4 regions of the Streptomyces sp. NPDC015661 genome follow, and region 4 is predicted to be linked to each of the others. Evidence: riboswitches for the same ligand, from Rfam matches in the RefSeq annotation. Region 4 holds a riboswitch; each other region holds the start of a gene.
What was found. A riboswitch is a leader RNA that binds a small molecule or an ion and turns the genes downstream of it on or off. The one in region 4 is predicted to bind cyclic di-AMP.
Positions count from the first base shown of each region.

Region 1: another riboswitch for cyclic di-AMP. It lies ahead of ACF07V_RS25520 (M23 family metallopeptidase); the one in region 4 lies ahead of ACF07V_RS20755 (peptidoglycan DD-metalloendopeptidase family protein).
Region 2: another riboswitch for cyclic di-AMP. It lies ahead of ACF07V_RS05035 (transglycosylase SLT domain-containing protein); the one in region 4 lies ahead of ACF07V_RS20755 (peptidoglycan DD-metalloendopeptidase family protein).
Region 3: another riboswitch for cyclic di-AMP. It lies ahead of ACF07V_RS27515 (transglycosylase family protein); the one in region 4 lies ahead of ACF07V_RS20755 (peptidoglycan DD-metalloendopeptidase family protein).

Region 1 is NZ_JBIBST010000009.1:285,064-289,264, forward strand. Features, by position in the region: gene ACF07V_RS25510 (HPr family phosphocarrier protein) at 1-236, shown strand, start outside; gene ACF07V_RS25515 (GntR family transcriptional regulator) at 431-1,114, opposite strand; gene ACF07V_RS25520 (M23 family metallopeptidase) at 1,305-2,075, opposite strand; cyclic di-AMP (ydaO/yuaA leader) riboswitch at 2,088-2,252, opposite strand; gene ACF07V_RS25525 (M16 family metallopeptidase) at 2,452-3,849, opposite strand; gene ACF07V_RS25530 (M16 family metallopeptidase) at 3,846-4,201, opposite strand, start outside.
Region 2 is NZ_JBIBST010000002.1:117,941-122,141, forward strand. Features, by position in the region: gene ACF07V_RS05025 (phosphocholine-specific phospholipase C) at 1-1,108, shown strand, start outside; gene ACF07V_RS05030 (hypothetical protein) at 1,168-1,770, opposite strand; cyclic di-AMP (ydaO/yuaA leader) riboswitch at 2,147-2,311, shown strand; gene ACF07V_RS05035 (transglycosylase SLT domain-containing protein) at 2,316-3,182, shown strand; gene ACF07V_RS05040 (phosphoribosyltransferase family protein) at 3,166-4,201, opposite strand, start outside.
Region 3 is NZ_JBIBST010000010.1:304,786-308,986, reverse strand. Features, by position in the region: gene eno (phosphopyruvate hydratase) at 1-426, opposite strand, end outside; gene ACF07V_RS27515 (transglycosylase family protein) at 787-1,494, opposite strand; cyclic di-AMP (ydaO/yuaA leader) riboswitch at 1,498-1,671, opposite strand; gene ACF07V_RS27510 (transglycosylase family protein) at 1,930-2,949, opposite strand; gene ACF07V_RS27505 (cytochrome P450) at 3,044-4,201, opposite strand, start outside.
Region 4 is NZ_JBIBST010000007.1:297,769-301,969, forward strand. Features, by position in the region: gene ACF07V_RS20750 (SGNH/GDSL hydrolase family protein) at 1-717, opposite strand, end outside; gene ACF07V_RS20755 (peptidoglycan DD-metalloendopeptidase family protein) at 870-1,814, opposite strand; cyclic di-AMP (ydaO/yuaA leader) riboswitch at 1,819-1,991, opposite strand; gene ACF07V_RS20760 (tyrosine-protein phosphatase) at 2,348-3,169, shown strand; gene ACF07V_RS20765 (DUF6126 family protein) at 3,176-3,331, opposite strand; gene ACF07V_RS20770 (helix-turn-helix domain-containing protein) at 3,351-3,980, opposite strand; gene ACF07V_RS20775 (aspartate aminotransferase family protein) at 4,056-4,201, opposite strand, start outside.

The DNA of each region.
Region 1 (4,201 bases), on a different contig from region 4:
CCCGCCCCGCGTCCATCTTCGTCCGTGCCGCCACGGCCTCCGGCGTGCCGGTGACGATCGCCAAGTCCGACGGCACCCCCGTGAACGCCGCCTCCATGCTCGCGGTGCTCGGCCTGGGCGCGCAGGGCGGCGAGGAGATCGTCCTCGCGTCGGAGGCCGACGGCGCCGAGGCCGCCCTCGACCGCCTGGCGAAGCTCGTCGCCGAGGGCCTGGACGAGCTCCCCGAGACCGTCTGACCCCGGTCCCCCTACGGTGAATGGCCGTGGCCGCCGAAAATTCCGGCGGCCACGGCCATTCGCATGACCGGGCCCACTTCCGGGCCTACTTCCGGGCCTACTTCCAGACCCACTTCACGACCCATTTCCGGACCCATTTCGGGGCAGCACAAACACCCCGGCCGAATGCCTATTCTTTGTATACGGTGTGCGTGTTAATTCCGGGCACTCGCCGTGTTGACGGCATGTTGCGAAACCCTCACACGGCCGCGCCCCGGGATTTTGAGCCGGTGCAGCGACAGCGAACGCTCCGCGTGCAGCGCGGTCAGCGACCTCGCCCGCTCGGCGTCGCCCCGCGCCACGGCGTCCACGATCGCGCCGTGCTCGGCCCAGGCCTCCACCGGCTGGGCCGGCTGGTCCACCACGTGCGTCCAGGCGATCTTGTGCCGCAGCTGGGTGAGCAGCGCCGTCAGGGCCGGGCTTCCGGAGGCCTGGGCGAGGGTCTCGTGGAACCAGCCGCCCAGCGAGCGCAGATCCTCGCCCTGCCCGCGCCTGGCCCGCTCCTGCCCCAGCCTGACCAGGCCGCGCAGCACCTTGAGGTGCGCCTCGGTGCGCCGCTGCGCGGCCCGCGCGGCCCCCAGCGGTTCCAGCAGCGCCCGCATGTCCAGCAGATCGGCCGCCTCCTGCTCGGTCGGCTCGGCGACATGGGCGCCCGCGTGGCGCCGGGTGACGACGAAGCCCTCCGATTCCAGGGTGCGCAGCGCCTCACGGACCGGGACGCGGGAGACCCCGTACCGCCGGGCGAGCTGCTCCTCGGTCAGCCGGCTGCCCCGCTCGAACACGCCGGAGACGATGTCGTCCCGGATCGCCGTGCATACCGAGTGCGCGGGAATGCGCATGTCCGACCTCCGCCTTGGTCCGCGCGAGTCAATTCCTTCGGCGCCTGTTCTGCGCCCGATCTGCGACTCTATTGCAGCGCGCCGGAATTTCCGATGCCCCAGCGGAATCCATGGATATCTTTTGGCCAGCGAAAAGCCCCGGCTCAGTACGAGCCGGGGCTTTTGCGACGCGGTGCGCGGCGGGGTCGGGTCAGACCTGGACGCCGCGGGCGCGGAGGTACGTGAGGGGGTTGATGTCCGAGCCGTACTCGGGGCTCGTGCGCGCCTCGAAGTGGAGGTGGGGGCCGGTGGAGTTGCCGCTCGAGCCCGAGACGCCTATCTGCTGGCCCGGCTCGACGGTCTGGCCGACATAGACCCCGATGGAGGAGAGGTGGCCGTACTGGGTGTACGTGCCGTCGTTCATCCGGATCACGATGTTGTTGCCGTACGCCCCGCCCCAGCCGGCCTCGACGACGGTGCCGGAGCCGACGGAGACCACCCGGGTGCCGTAGGCGGCGTGGAAGTCGATGCCGGAGTGGCTGCCGGAGGACCAGAGCGAGCCGCCGGTCTTGTAGCCGGTGGAGACGTACGAGCCGGCGACGGGGAGCTGGAAGGAGGCCAGGCGGCGGCGCTCGGCCTCGCGGGCGGCGCGCTCGCGCTCCAGGCGGATCTCCTTGGCGCGGGCCTCGGCCTTGCGCTTCGCCTCGGCCTTGGCCTTCGCCTTGGCGATGGCCTCGTCGGCCTCCTGCTCCTGGGCGGCGGCCTGGGCGTTGATCGGGTCGACGAGGGAGTCCTCGGTGATCACCTGGGTGAGGCCGGTGTCCTCGACGGAGCGGTTGTCCGTGTCGGCGGCGAGCGCCGGGGAGGCGAGGGTTCCGATGACGCCGGTGGTGGCGAGGGTCGCGACGCCGGCGATGCCCACGCTGCGGCGCGCCATCCGGCTCGGACCACGATGCTTCCCGGTGGCACGGGTGAACGCCATGTAGAGGCTGATCCTTTCCTTCCTTCTCGCCTACCGGGTTAGCTGACGGGTTCGGAGCAGGAAGGTCTCCTACGAGCCCCTCCGTCGAGACGAAGGCGCCCGATTCACCCCAGGGACTACATGTGGGTCCCCGGCTCCCCAGGCTCGCGCCTGACGGGGACTCGGCGATGACTGTCCGATGCCGCGGATGCGGCACGTGCAACTGACGGACAGCCGGACCGACGCTATGCGGATCGTCTTTCAATCACCAACCAGACACGCCTTTTGTAAGACATGCCACAGGGCAAATGATCATCCTTGATTGCAATACGGACAAAGCGGAGGACCCCGACGAACTAGGTCGTCGGGGTCCTCCTGTTGTCGCCTCGGGCCTGAATCAGCCCGTCACGACGGTCACTTCACCGATGCCGAGGGCGCGCACCGGCTCCGCGATCTGCGCCGCGTCACCGACGAGCACGGTGACAAGACGGTCCACCGGGAAGGCGCTGACCACGGCGGCCGTCGCCTCGACCGTGCCGGTCTCGGCCAGGCGCGCGTACAACTGGGCCTGGAAGTCGTCCGGGAGGTGCTGCTCCACCTGGTCGGCGAGCGTCCCGGCGACGGAGGCAGCCGTCTCGTACTTGAGCGGCGCCACGCCCACCAGGTTCTGCACGGCCGTCTCGCGCTCGGCGTCGGTGAGGCCCTCGGCGGCGAGGGTGCGCAGCACCTTCCACAGGTCCTCAAGTGCCGGGCCGGTGTTGGGGGTGTCGACGGATCCGCTGATGGCGAGCATCGCGGCGCCGTTCCCCCCGGCGTCCGAGCGGAGCACCTGACCGAAGGCGCGCACGCCGTACGTGTAGCCCTTCTCCTCGCGCAGGACCCGGTCCAGACGCGAGGTCAGCGTGCCGCCGAGGCAGTACGTGCCGAGGACCTGGGCCGGCCAGACGCGGTCGTGCCGGTCGGCGCCGATCCGGCCGATGAGCAGCTGCGTCTGCACGGCGCCGGGACGGTCCACGATGACGACCCGTCCGGTGTCGTCGGCGGTGATCGGCGGCATCGGGAGCGGCTCGGCCGGCTCACCGGTCCAGGCGCCCAGCGTCTCGGCGAGGACCTTGTCGAGGTCGACGCCCGTCAGGTCGCCGACGACCACGGCGGTGGCCGTGCCGGGCCGCACGTGCGCCTCGAAGAAGGCGCGGACGGCGGCGGCGTCGATCGCGGCGACGGTCTCCTCGGTGCCCTGGCGCGGCCGGGACATCCGGGACTCGGCCGGGAACAGCTCCTTGGAGAGCTGCTTGGCGGCGCGGCGGGCCGGGTTGGCCGTCTCGTGCGGGATCTCGTCGAGGCGGTTGCGCACCAGCCGCTCGACCTCGGTGTCGAGGAACGCCGGGGCGATCAGGGCCTCGGAGAGCAGGCCGAGCGCCTTGGGCAGCCGGGAGACCGGGACCTCCAGGGAGACCCGTACGCCCGGGTGGTCGGCGTGCGCGTCGAGCGTGGCGCCGCAGCGCTCCAGCTCGGCCGCGAACTCCTCGGCGCTGTGCTCGCCGGTGCCCTCGGAGAGCGCGCGGGCCATGATGGTCGCCACACCGTCGAGCCCGGCGGGCTCGGCGTCCAGCGGGGCGGGCAGGAAGATCTCCACCGCGACGACCTGCTGGCCGGGGCGGTGGCTGGTGAGCACGGTCAGACCGTTGTCCAGCTTCCCCCGGTCGGGGGCCGGGAAGGCCCACGGCTTCGCGGTGCCCGGCCGGGGCTGCGGGTGGAAGTCCATGCTCGTCAAAGACACGGCGGCGTCGGTCACTGGTCCGCTCCCTCTTCGTCATCGCCGTCGGCGTGGTCGCTCTGCTCGGTCGCCAGGGGCTCGTAGACGAGCACCGCGCGGTTGTCGGGGCGCAGCTTGGCCGCGGCGACCGCCTGCACCTCCTCGGCGGTGATGTCCAGGACGCGGTCGACGGCGGTCAGGGCGAGCTGCGGGTCGCCGAACAGCACGGCGAACCGGCACAGTTCGTCCGCGCGGCCCGCGACGGTGCCGAGCCGGTCCAGCCACTCGCGCTCCAACTGGGCCTGCGCGCGCTCCATCTCCTCGGGCGTGGGGCCCTCGGCGGCGAACCGGGCGAGCTCCTCGTCGACGGCCGCCTCGATCTGCGGGACCT
Region 2 (4,201 bases), on a different contig from region 4:
CTTCGTCGACCTCGTCTACCGCGCGCTGGCGGCGAACGCCGAGGTGTTCGACTCCACGGTGCTGTTCCTCAACTACGACGAGAACGACGGCTTCTTCGACCACGTGCCGCCGCCGGTCGCCCCTCCGGGCACCCCGGGCGAGTACCTCGACGGCGTGCCGATCGGTCTGGGCTTCCGCGTCCCGATGATTGTCATGTCCCCGTGGACCCGGGGCGGCTGGGTGAGCTCCGAGGTCTTCGACCACACCTCGGTGCTGCGCTTCATGGAGACCTGGACGACGGCGCTCGGCACCCCGGCCACCTGCCCCAACATCAGCGACTGGCGGCGGAAGGTGACGGGCGATCTGACCGGCGTCTTCGACTTCGCCCACCCGGTGTACGGAGTGCCCGCCGGCCTCCCCTCGACGGCGAAGGTCATCGGGCAGGCCACCTGCGGCCCGCTGCCGAATCCGGCGCCCCAGAACAACGCGCTGCCCGCCCAGGAGTCCGGCACCCGTCCGGCGCGCGCGCTGCCGTACCAGGTGAACGGCAACCTCGATCGCTTCGAGTTCGGCGCCGCGGGCAAGATCCTGGCCTGGTTCTCGATGACCAACCAGGGCACGGAGGCCAAGCGCTCCGCGCACTTCTCGATCCACCCGCACCAGTACCGGGACACGGCCGCCTGGCAGTACACCGTCGACCCGGGCGGCACGGCCACCGACTACTTCAACATCGGACTCGGCTCGGGCTCGGGGAAGTACGACATCTCGATGATGGGCCCCAACCGCTTCCTGCGCCGGTTCATCGGGGACGCGTCCAAGGCGGGCAAGGCCGTCGAGGTGGCCGCCCGCTTCGCGCCCGAGGCGGGGACGGGCAAGACGGCCCTGTGGTTCAGGATGACGAACACCTCGGCCGGTCCCGTCACCTTCACGATCCGTTCGAACGCCTACCGCTCCGACGGCCCGTGGACGTACACGGTGCCGGCGAACTCCAGCCGCGAGGACTTCTTCAACGCGGTGGCGTACAACGGCGGCTGGTACGACTTCACGATCTCCGCCGACATCGACGGAACCTGGTCGCGCCGGTACACCGGGCACATCGAGACCGGCGCCGCGAGCGTCAGCGGCTGATCCCGCCCCGGGATCCGGGCGGCGGCCGTGCGGTCGCCGTCCGGATCCCGGGCGTGCCGTCAGCGGCCGGCGAGCGCGGCGCGGCGGACCGTGGCGTCGAGGAGGGCGACCGCGTCGGCGGCCGTACGGCCGGGGGCCCGGTTCCACGGCCCGATCAGCTCCTGCCATCCCCGCGAGCGCAACTCGGTCATGATCCAGGCGGCCGCCTCGTTCATGGTGTCCGCGCCGCCGTAGCCGAGCCGGTGGGCTGCGAGCAGGGCCCCACAGACGCACCGTGCGCCGCGCACGTCCCGCAGCTTGTACGGGGCGTTCTGCCAGCCCCACTCCGTCAGCACCAGGCGCGCGTAGCCGAGGTGGACCGAGGGGCGCAGCTCGGGCTGTCCGATGCGGCGCCAGGCGTGCAGCCGGTCCGGCAGTACGGCTCCGAGGCGCCCCGGGAGCCGGCGCTCGACGGGCAGCGCCGGCGGCAGGGCGGCGAGCGCGTCGGCGACGAGCCGGTCCACGGGCACACTGAGCAGCTCCCGCCAGCCCTCCTCCGCGGGTGGCGAGGGCTCCGGGGCGTTCCAGTCCGTGACGATCCGCTGCCAGGTGGCGCTCTCGAAGAGGGCGGCCGCCTCGCGGTCGAGGGCGTCGGGGCTGAGCTGGGAGGTGGAAGGCGGCATGGGGGTGGCTCCTGGGTCGACTCCCTCCATCTTTCAAGACGAATGTCGGTTTTGCGACTTTTGCTCCCACTCGGAGAGTCGCCGGGAGGAACACGCCCCATCGCGGGGATTCCCCCCCTAATTACCCACCCCGGAATTACACCCCAAATTCGGACATTGCACTCCGGGTGATGCGACTCACTCGGGCAACCCGGTCGCCCGGCGACTCCTTCCCCCACCCCGTACCGGACAAGGAAGTTCGGCACCCCGGGGACGGCATCGATCTTGAATTCACCGAATTCATTGATCCATTTAACGGCACACGGCAACCACTCCCCTTGTTATCCGTCGCATTACTGGCCTACGGTCACCTCCATTCGAGCGGAACGCCCAATCCTGCCGCCGCTCGCTAAACCTCCCTTTTCACCCGACGGCAGGAGCGGGGGACCCACGAATACGCCGGTCCGGATTCCGGAACGGCTCGGGGTGAAGCCGCGTGCGCGCGGCCGGACAGCTCCCGTCCGAACCCGACAGCTCACCCCGCAGGCGCCGGAGAGGAAACCGTCATGCCTGCTCACGGTAAGCACCGCCGCCCCCGCCGCGTCCGCGTCTCGCGCGGCCTCGCCCTGGTCGGCACCGGTGGCGCCGCCCTGACCCTGCCGCTCATCGCCCCGGCCGTCGCCGGCGCGGCGCCCGTCTCCGGCGCCCCGCAGATCGCCGCCCAGTCTTTCGCCGCCCCCGCCGCGCCGGTCGCGGCCAAGGCGCCCGCCGCCCCGGCCGCCGCGCACACGTACACCGTCGTGAGCGGCGACTCGCTTTCCCTGATCGCCCACAAGAAGGGAATTCAGGGCGGCTGGAAGAGCCTTTACCGTGTCAACAAGAGCGTCGTGGGTGACAATCCGTCACTCATTCGCCCCGGTCTCGAACTGACGATTCGTCGGGATTCCGCGAAGGCAGCCCCCGCGAAGGCGAAGAAGTCCGCCACGACGGAGCGCGCGAGCCGCTCCGCGCACCGGTCGGCCACCCCCGCCGTCGCCACCGGTGCGGGCGCCTCGGCCGCCGCGGCCGCCCCGGCCGCCGTCAAGGCGGCCCCGGTCGCCGCCACCAACTACGCCGACAACCTCGACGGCTGGATCCGGGAGTCGCTGGCCATCATGGGCCAGCACGGCATCCCCGGCTCCTACGACGGGATCCTCCGCAACGTCATGCGCGAGTCCTCCGGCAACCCCCAGGCCATCAACCTCTGGGACTCCAACGCCGTCGCCGGCACCCCGTCGAAGGGCCTGCTCCAGGTCATCGAGCCGACCTTCCTCGCCTACCACGTGCCCGGCACGTCCATGGACCTGTTCGACCCGGTCGCCAACATCACCGCCGCCTGCAACTACGCGGCCGACCGCTACGGCTCCATCGACAACGTCAACTCGGCGTACTGACCGCCTGCCGCCGGAAGTGCTCCTGGAACCAGGAGGTGGCGAGGTCCGCCACCTCCTCCAGGGCACCCGGCTCCTCGAAGAGGTGACCGGCGCCGCCCACGACGGAGAGCCGGTTCTCACAGCGCAGCAGGGCCAGGGCCCGCCGGTTGAGGTCCAGGACCAGCGCGTCCGCGCCGCCCACCACCAGCAGCGTCGGGGCACGCACCCGGGCCAGGTGCTCGGCGGCGAGGTCCGGCCGGCCGCCGCGTGACACGACGGCGCTCACCGGGGACGCGGGATCGCCCGCCGCCCACAGCGCCGCGGCCGCGCCCGTGCTGGCGCCGAAGTACCCGAACGGGAGTCCCGTGCTCTCGGGCCTCGCGGCCAGCCACTCCGTGGCCCCGGCGAGCCTTCCGGCCAGGAGCGGGGTGTCGAAGACATGCGCCCGGTCGGTCGCCTCCGACTCGGTCAGCAGGTCGAAGAGCAGCGTCCCCAGGCCCGCCCGGTTGAGCGCCGCGGCGACGGCCCGGTTCCGCGGGCTGTGGCGGCTGCTGCCGCTGCCGTGGGCGAACAGGACGATGCCGCCCGCGTCCTCGGGCACCGCCAGGCGCCCACTCAGGGTGACCCCGCCGACCGGGATCCTCACGTCCGTGTCCCGCACGACGGGGGCCCGCGTGGCCCTGTTCCGCTCCAGGCAGGCGATCACCTCGGCGTCCGGGGTCTGCGAGAAGTCCCGGTAGAACTGCCCGATCGCGAAGAACAGCTCCGGCGCGTGCACGCTGACGGTCTCGTCGGCCTCGCCACCGAGGCGGGCCGTCCAGCCACGCGGCGCCACCGGGACCGCGAGGACGATCCGGGCCGCGCCCCGGGCCCGTACCACCCGGCAGGCCGCCAGCGCCGTGGCCCCGGTGGCCAGCCCGTCGTCGACCACGACGACCGTCCGCCCTTCGAGGGGCACCGACGGCCGGCTCCCCCGGTAACGCAGGGAGCGCTGCTCCAGCTCGGCGTGCTCCCGCTCCTCCACGGCGGCGAGATCGCGC
Region 3 (4,201 bases), on a different contig from region 4:
GTGCGCGTTCGGGCCGCCCAGGTAGCGGAAGAGGGGCAGGTCGCTGGCCTCGGAGGCGGCGTGCGCGACGGCGAGGGAGACGCCGAGGATGGCGTTGGCGCCGAGCGAGCCCTTGTTCTCCGTGGCGTCCAGGTCGAACATGGCCTGGTCGATGAGGCGCTGCTCGGTGGCGTCGTAGCCGACGAGCTCCGGGCCGATCTGCTCGATGACGGCGAGGACGGCCTTCTCGACACCCTTGCCCTGGTAGCGGTTCGGGTCACCGTCGCGAAGCTCGATGGCCTCGAACGCACCGGTGGAGGCGCCGGACGGAACAGCAGCACGACCGGTGCTGCCGTCGTCGAGGCCGACCTCGACCTCGACCGTGGGGTTGCCTCGGGAGTCCAGGATTTCCCGGGCTACGACGACGTCGATGGACGGCACGAGCATCTCCTTCTGGGATGTGACGCTGGATGTGACGCAAGGTCGTGCAGGGTCGCGTGGCCTTGCGACAAGAGCCTAACCGGCTCGGGGGCTCCGGCCCGCCGTGCGCCCGCCCCCTGGGACGAAAAAGGACCCAAGGGCACGCATCACGGGACGAAGGACCCCAGATCTACTGGACGGTAACCCTCGGGGCGGTCGGTTTCTCCGTGGAAGCGGTCGGGTTCGCCGTAAAGCGGTCGGCTTCGCCGTAGAAAGGGGAAACCCCGGTCCGGCGCGCACGGGGGAAGGGCACGCCGGACCGGGGTGGTCACCGCGGGAGGGTCGTCGGGGCCGCGTGAGCCGCCGGACTCACGCGAGCCGCCGGGCTCACTTCAGGTGGAGCTGCTGGCCCGGGTAGATCAGGTCGGCGTTCTCGACGACGTCCTTGTTCAGCTCGAAGAGCTTGGCCCAGCCGCCCTTGACGCCGTGCGCCTGGGCGATCTTGCTGAGGGTGTCGCCGGCGACGACCTTGTACTCGCCGTCACCCTTCTTGACCTTCTTGCCGGTCGGGGTGGTGACGGTCTTCTTAGCGGCGGCCTTCGGGGCCTGGCGCTGCTCGCTGCGGGTGGTCGGCTCCTCGGCGCGACGCTCCTGCTGCTTCGGGGCGGCCGGCTGGGGCGCGCTCTGCTGCGGGGCGGTCTCGGCGGCGCCGCCGTCATAGGAGGCGCTGGAGAGGCCGACGCCGCAGCTCGGCCAGGCACCCTTGCCCTGGCCCGCGAGGACCTTCTCGGCGATGGTGATCTGCTGGGCCTTCGAGGCCAGGTCGGCGCGCGGGGCGTAGGCGGTGCCACCGAAGGCGGCCCAGGTGGAGTTGGTGAACTGCAGGCCGCCGTAGAAGCCGTTGCCGGTGTTGATGGACCAGTTGCCGCCGGACTCGCACTGGGCGACGGTGTCCCACTCGGCGGTGGTGGCGGCCGAGGCGGTGCCCGCGGTCAGCAGCGGGGCGGCGACGGCGACACCGGTGACGCCGACGAGCGCGGCGACCTGGGTGGCCTTGGAGGGACGGCGGTGTTTGCCCTTGGCGGAAAACAGCATGGGAATTCTCCTCACCGACGCCTGTGAGGTGAGCTGTCGGGTTCGGGCCGGAAAGTTGCCCGGCCGCGTGTCCTTGCACGCGGCTTCACCCCAAGCCGATCGTCGGCCGTCTGTCTCAACGGCCGGGACCGGCACTTACCTTGGGTCCCCCACTCCTGCCTTCGGCGCTTGCGCGACGACTGTTCCCATCGGCCGACGGCAGGATTCGGCGTTTCGGTCGACGGGGCCCGCGGTGGCGAGCGGTCACGACCGTAGACACAGACCCACCGGAAGTTCAAAGAGGCTCATTGCGGAAAAATCGCCCCTACTTGCCCTCCGGTGGGCGGTGTTTGCGCAGGTGAGAGGTGACGGAAGCAAAGTTTGCGGACGTGACACGCCAGTTGGGACGAAGAGACCCATGTCTCACTTGCCCAGAACCGGACATAAGCCCGCGAACTAGCCTGCCGTCGCCGTCGAACCGGCCGTCAGGTCAAGGCTCTGACCAGGCAGGATGAGGTCCGGATCGACGCCCACCGTCCCCTTGTTGGCGTCATAGAGGGCGGTCCAGCCTCCGGGGAGTTCGTTCTCCTCCGCAATGCCGGACAGGCTGTCACCCGGCTGGACGGTGTACTCGCCCGAAGTGCCCTGACTGTCCGTTGCGCCCGAATTCTTCGCTTCGTCAGTCACCGGCGTGGCGTCGACCTTTTCCGTGGACTTGCCCGCACCCGAGGCGTGCCGACCGGTTTCGACCGAGTCGTCCGTTGTGCCGGATTCCTCCGGGGCCGCCTCGCCCCGGTGCTTGCCGGTGCCGGGTGTGGCCGACGGCGTGTCACCCTTCGGCGTCTCGGGCGAATCCGGCGTACCGGGCGTAACGGACGCGTCGGGCGTGACCGGGGTCGCGGGAGTGGCGGGCGCGGCCGGAGTGGCGGAGCTCGCCGGAGCGCTCGGCGTGGCGGGCGTCGCGGGAGTGGCGGGGGTCGCGGACGCGGCGGACCGCCCCGCCGCGGACCCTTCGTTCCCCGTGGTGCGGTTGGACTCGGGGAGCGGGCCCGCGGGGGTGGTCGGGACGGCGGCCGGGCCGGGGTTCACACCAGTGGCCTTGCCGTCGTTCTTCAGGCCGGCGATCGGAGCGCAGGTGGCCCACTCGTCGCTGCCCTTGGCGAGCGCCTTCTCGGCCACCGCGATCTGCTGGGCACGGCTGGCCAGGTCGGGGCTGGGCGCGTACGTCAGGCCGCCGTTCCGCTCCCAGCTGTCCTGGGTGAACTGGAGGCCGCCGTACATGCCGTTGCCGAAGTTGGCGCTCCACTGGCCACCGGACTCGCACTCGGCGACCCGGTCCCAGGTGGCGGCGTCGGCGGCGGACGCGGATCCGGTGGCGAGCAGCGGCAGCGCCATGGCGGATCCGGTCACGCCCGCGGCGACGACGATGGCGGGGGCCTGACGGGGGCGACGGTGTCGTCCGTTCCCGGAACGCATAGGAACGCCTTTCGCGTGACGGCTGAGACTGCCGGGAAACGTAGCGGCATTCGAACGCCCGTCACAAGTCGATCGCCCCCCGATCACGTAAAGATCACATTCCTGATGGTCCGTCAGTAGCCAAGAGTGGTACGGAAGGGGAGAACTGCACCGGAAGCGTGCGCAATCCACGCATGATGAGCCCACCCCGCCACCGGAGTTCGGACGGATCCGCGGCAAGTCGCAGATCCGGCAGCCGAGTCAGCAGGGTCGCGAGCGCGGTCTGCCCTTCGAGGCGGGCGAGCGGGGCGCCGAGGCAGTAGTGGATGCCGTGCCCGTATCCGAGGTGCTGGTTGTCGCGGCGGGCGAGGTCGAGCGTGTCCGGCCCGTCGAACCGCTCCGGGTCCCGGTCCGCCGCGGCGAGCACCACGAGCACCGGGTCGCCCGCCGGGATCGCCTGCCCACCGATGGTCAGCTCCCGCGTCGCGTACCGCCAGGTCGCCATCTCCACGGGCCCGTCGTACCGCAGCAGCTCCTCGACGCCGGTCTCCAGGAGCCCGGTCTCCCCGGCGGCGAGCGAGTCCTGGAGCCGCGCGCGCTGCTCGGGGTGCCGGAGAAGCGCGTAAAGTCCGTTTCCGACCAGATTGACGGTCGTCTCGAAGCCGGCGAAGAGAAGGATGAACGCCATCGCGGCGGCCTCGTTCTCGGTGAGGTGCTCGCCGTGGTCGGAGGCCTTGATGAGCCCCGAGATCAGGTCGTCCGCCCCTTCTTGCCGCAGGCCTTCGCGCTTGCGGTGGATCAGCTCGGCGAGATAGCCGCGCATCTTCTTCACCGACCGGGCGACCCCGCCGCGCGGCCCTCCACCGTGCCGGATCATCATCCCGGCCCAGTCCCGGAAGTCGTCCTGGTCCTCCTGCGGCACCCCGAGGAGATCGCAGATCGCGTAGATGGGGAGCGGGAAGGCGAACTCGTGGATGAGGTCGGCGCTCCCCCGCTCCACGAAGGAGTCGATGAGCCGGTCCGTCAGCTCCTGCACGCGCGGCGCGAACTCGGCGACCCGGCGCGGGGTGAAGGCCTTCGAGACGAGCCGACGAAGCCGGGTGTGGTCCGGCGGGTCGATGTTGAGCAGATGCGTCATCAGCTCGGCCTTGCGCTCGCCCGGGATGCCCGTCTTCCCCTTCGCGTGCGGCGACTCGTCGTGGTGCGCGGGGTTCTTGGAGAGCCGCTGGTCGGCGAGGGCCTGCCGGGCGTCCGCGTACCGGGTCACGAGCCA
Region 4 (4,201 bases):
CGGCACCAGGTACTCCCTGGCCCAGTGGATGTCGTCGCGGCGCACTTCGAGCGTGCCGCGCGGCGGGACCGGCGGCCAGGGCTGGTCCGGGTCGGCGGGCACCGGCATGCCGAGGACCTGGGCGGCGCGCAGGGCGACGCGGGTGTGTCCCTCGGGCGAGAGGTGCAGCCGGTCGTCGTCCCAGGCGCGCCGGTCCTGGACGGACTTGAGCGACCAGAGGTCGAGGACCGGGCAGTCGTAGCGGTCCGCGATGGCCCGGACGTGTCCGTTGTAGGTGGCGATCTTGCCGCGCAGGTGCTTGAGCAGGGTCACGTCGCGGGTGTCGAAGCCGGTGGTCACCATGACGGTGCCGACGGCGGAGGTCAGGTCGGCGACGGCGCGCTCGAAGCGCTCGGCCACGTCGTCCGGGTCCGTCCCGGGGCGGATGATGTCGTTGCCGCCCGCGCAGAAGGTCACCAGGTCGGGGGCGAGTTCCTTCGCACGGGGTACCTGTTCCGCCACGATCTGGTCGAGGAGGCGCCCGCGTACGGCCAGGTTGGCGTAGCGGAAGTCGTCGTGCTCCGGCAGCTGGTCGGCGAGCAGGACCGCGAAGCGGTCCGCCCAGCCGACGTACGTCCCGTCGGGCCCGGGGTCTCCGACGCCCTCGGTGAAGCTGTCACCGATCGCCGCGTACGACCCGAATGCGTTCTTGTCTGTTGATGTCGAATCGTCTGCCACGGAAACACATCCTTCCCTTTCGGATGTGACCTACGCGACCGTAAGGAAGGGTTGACGGAGGGTGACATATGCCACCGATAAAGATTCCGCCAAGCCGGAATACGCCGGAAGCCCGGCACCTGCGTGCCGGGCCTCGGGAGGGCGACGTGGCGTCAGATGTTCACGCCGTGCTGGCGCAGGGCGGCCAGCGGGTCGATGTCGGAGCCGTACTCCGGCCCGGTGCGCATCTCGAAGTGCAGGTGCGGGCCGGTGACGTTGCCGGTCGCGCCGGAGAGGCCGATCTGCTGGCCGCCGGTGACCGTCTGGCCGGCGGAGACGGAGATCGAGGAGAGGTGGGCGTACTGCGAGAAGGTGCCGTCGGCGTGCTGGATGACGACCTGGTTGCCGTACGCGCCGCCGTCGCCGGCGGAGTAGACGGTGCCGGGGCCGACCGCGACGACGGTGGTGCCGGTGGAGGCGATGAAGTCGACACCGGTGTGGTAGCCGGAGGACCACATGGAGCCCGCGGCGCGGTACGGGGTGCCGATGCCGCCGCTGACGGGGGCGACCCAGCCGGAGGAGGAGGTCGTGCCGGCCGACGAGGAGGACGACGAAGAGGAGGAGGTGGTCGCGGCGGCCGGGGCCGAGGAGCGCTCGCTGCTGCGGGAGGCGCGCGGGGCGTCGCCGTTCTTGCCGGAGCTCTGCGTGCTCTTGTGCGCCTTCGGCGCGGTGGCCTTGGCGGTGCTCTTGGCGCCGAGGGTGAGCTTCATGCCGGGCAGGATCAGCGAGGGGTTCTCGCCGATGACCTGGCGGTTGTCCTTGTACAGCTTCTGCCAGCCGCCCGCGAGGTGGTGCTCGGCGGCGATCTTCGACAGGTAGTCGCCCCGGACGACGGAGTACGTCTTCGGCGCGGCCTTCGCGGTGGCGGGCGCGGCCTCGACGGCGGCCTTCACCTGGGCGACGGCGGGAGCGGCGGCCGGGGCGGCCTGCTCGGCGGCGTGGGCGCCGGTGGCTCCGAGGAGCGGGAGGGCGACGACGGCGCCGCCGGTGCCGGCGGCGGCGATGCCACGGGTCAGGCGGTTGACCTTGGGGCGGCGGTGCTTACCCTTCGCGGGCATGGCGAATTCCTCTCCGTCGCCTGCGAGGTGAGCTGTCGGGTTCGGACTGGAGATGTCCGGCCGCGTTCTCACGCGGCTTCACCCCGAGCCGTCCTTCTTCGAGGGATCGGCGTACTTACCTGGGTCCCCCGCTCCTGCCTCGTACGGGTGAGTGCGGATTCCGGGCGGTGGCAGGATTCGGCGGTCCGACCGGAGTGAGCGCGACGCTAGACGAGTGGGGTCGGCGTGAACAAGCCACGCTTTTCAAGTGCTCGCGGATCGCGTGATATCCGGCCGGAATTCCGGTCACCCTCCGTGGATGACGGTCCCTCGATCTCCTTTTCCCGGGGGGTATTTGGAAAAGACGATCAGGCACGGTCCGTCACGTTTATGACGCTGCTCACGCGCCGATCCCCATCTCCCCTGCAAACGGGGCGGGTTATACCGAACAGCTCAATACGGACAGATCACCCATTCCCGTCCGAGGGGGTGCGTGTTCCGGCCCCCACCCGAGATGATTGCCCCAGGAACCGATCGACAGAACAGGAGCAGCCGTGACGCAGCAGCTGCCGCAGGTCCCGCCCGCCGAAGCCGACGAGCCCGAACTGACGGAGGTCCGCAACTTCCGGGACGTGGGCGGCCTGCCGACGGCGGACGGGCGCGCCGTCCGCTCCGGGCGCCTCTTCCGCAGCGGCCACCTCGCCCACGCGACGGAGGACGACGCCGCCTTCCTCGCCTCGCTGGGCCTGCACACCGTCTTCGACTTCCGCAACGAGGCGGACCGGAGGATCGAGGGCGCGGACGTCGAGCTGCCCGGCGTGCGGAACGTGAACATACCGCTCAACGACCCGGCCGACGGCAAGGAGTTCTGGAAGCTGGTGCGCGACGGCGAGATCGCGCAGCTGCGGGAGATCCTCGGCGACGGCAAGGCGGCCGCCCGAATGTCCCATTCGTACCGCAAGAACGTGCTGGAGCGGACCGAGGAGCACAGCCGTCTCCTCCACTCCATGGCGGAGGAGAGCGTCCCGGCCCTGCTGCACTGCGCGGCCGGCAAGGACCGGGCAGGGGTCGCCATCGCGATCACCCTGCTCGCGGTCGGGGTCGAGCGGGAGGCGATCGAGGCGGACTACGTGAAGTCGAACGCCCCGCACCGCCGCTACAAGGTGCGCCGCAGCTCCACCTCCCCGGACGCGATGTCTCCCGAGGTGATGGAGCTGCTCAGCCCGCTCTTCGACGCGCGGGTGGAGTATCTGCGGGCCGCGTTCGACACGATCGAGACGACCTGGGGCTCGGTGGACGGCTACCTCACCGAGGGCCTGAAGCTGGCCCCGCAGACCCGCGAGCGGCTGCGGGAGCGCCTCCTCACCGAGGCGTAGCCCCGGCTACTGGTTCTGCCCGCCCAGCACGAAGAGCAGGTAGAGGAAACCGGCGAAGAGGTGGCCGGCGATCAGATAGGCGAAGAGCCGGAGCACGAGCCCCTTGGGGAACTTGCCTTCACCGCGCTCCTCGCCGGTGACCGGTACGGACTTCTCGGACATGTCGGTCCTTTCTGGTGCGTCAGCGCCGGTGCGGGGTCCCGTCACCGAGGCACAGCTCGGCGGCGGGGCTCTGCATCAGGGTGTGTACGAAGAGCAGCTCGGCCCCGCCGGGTGTGGCGGCGCCGATCCGGTGCGGGGTGAGCGAGTCGAAGTGCGCGCTGTCCCCGGGGTCGAGCACATGGACGGCCTCGCCGAGCGCGAGCCGCACCCGCCCCTCCAGGACGTGGATCCACTCCTCACCGGGGTGGACGCGCACGATGTCGGCCCGGGTGGCGTACGGCACGTGGACCCGCAGGCACTGGAGGGCGCGCCCGGCGCCGCCCGCCTGCCGGTAGATCCAGCCGTCGGCCTCGACGGGTTCGGAGCGGCCGGCCCGGACGACGGGATCGCGTTCGGGGGGCGTCTCCCCCAGGAGCTCGGAGACCGTCGTACCGTAGATACGGGACAGGGCGAGCAGCATGGGCAGCGAGGGCTGCCGGTTCCCGGTCTCCAGGCGCGAGAGGTGGGCCGGCGAGAGACCGGCCCGCTGGGCGGCGGCCTCCAGGGTGAGTCCCCGGCGGCGGCGCAGGGCCCGCAGCTGGGGGGCGACGTCGGGCAGGACGTCGGGGGTGACAGGGTCCGGGGAGGTGTCCCCGGGGACGTGGTCCATGCGTCCATTCCGCCAGGTTCGTGCCTCTGAGGCAAGTTTCTTGCCTCAGAGGCAAAACCCGCGCCGTGGCAGGCGTCAGCGCTGTGCGATCGCCTGCTTGACCAGCGTCTTCCCGAAGTCCCACATCAGCCCGCCGCCGCCGTGGGCGTCGTCCATGACCTCGGTGAAGGCGGTGACGAACCGGTCCACGTCCGCCTCGTCGACGACCAGCGGCGGGATCA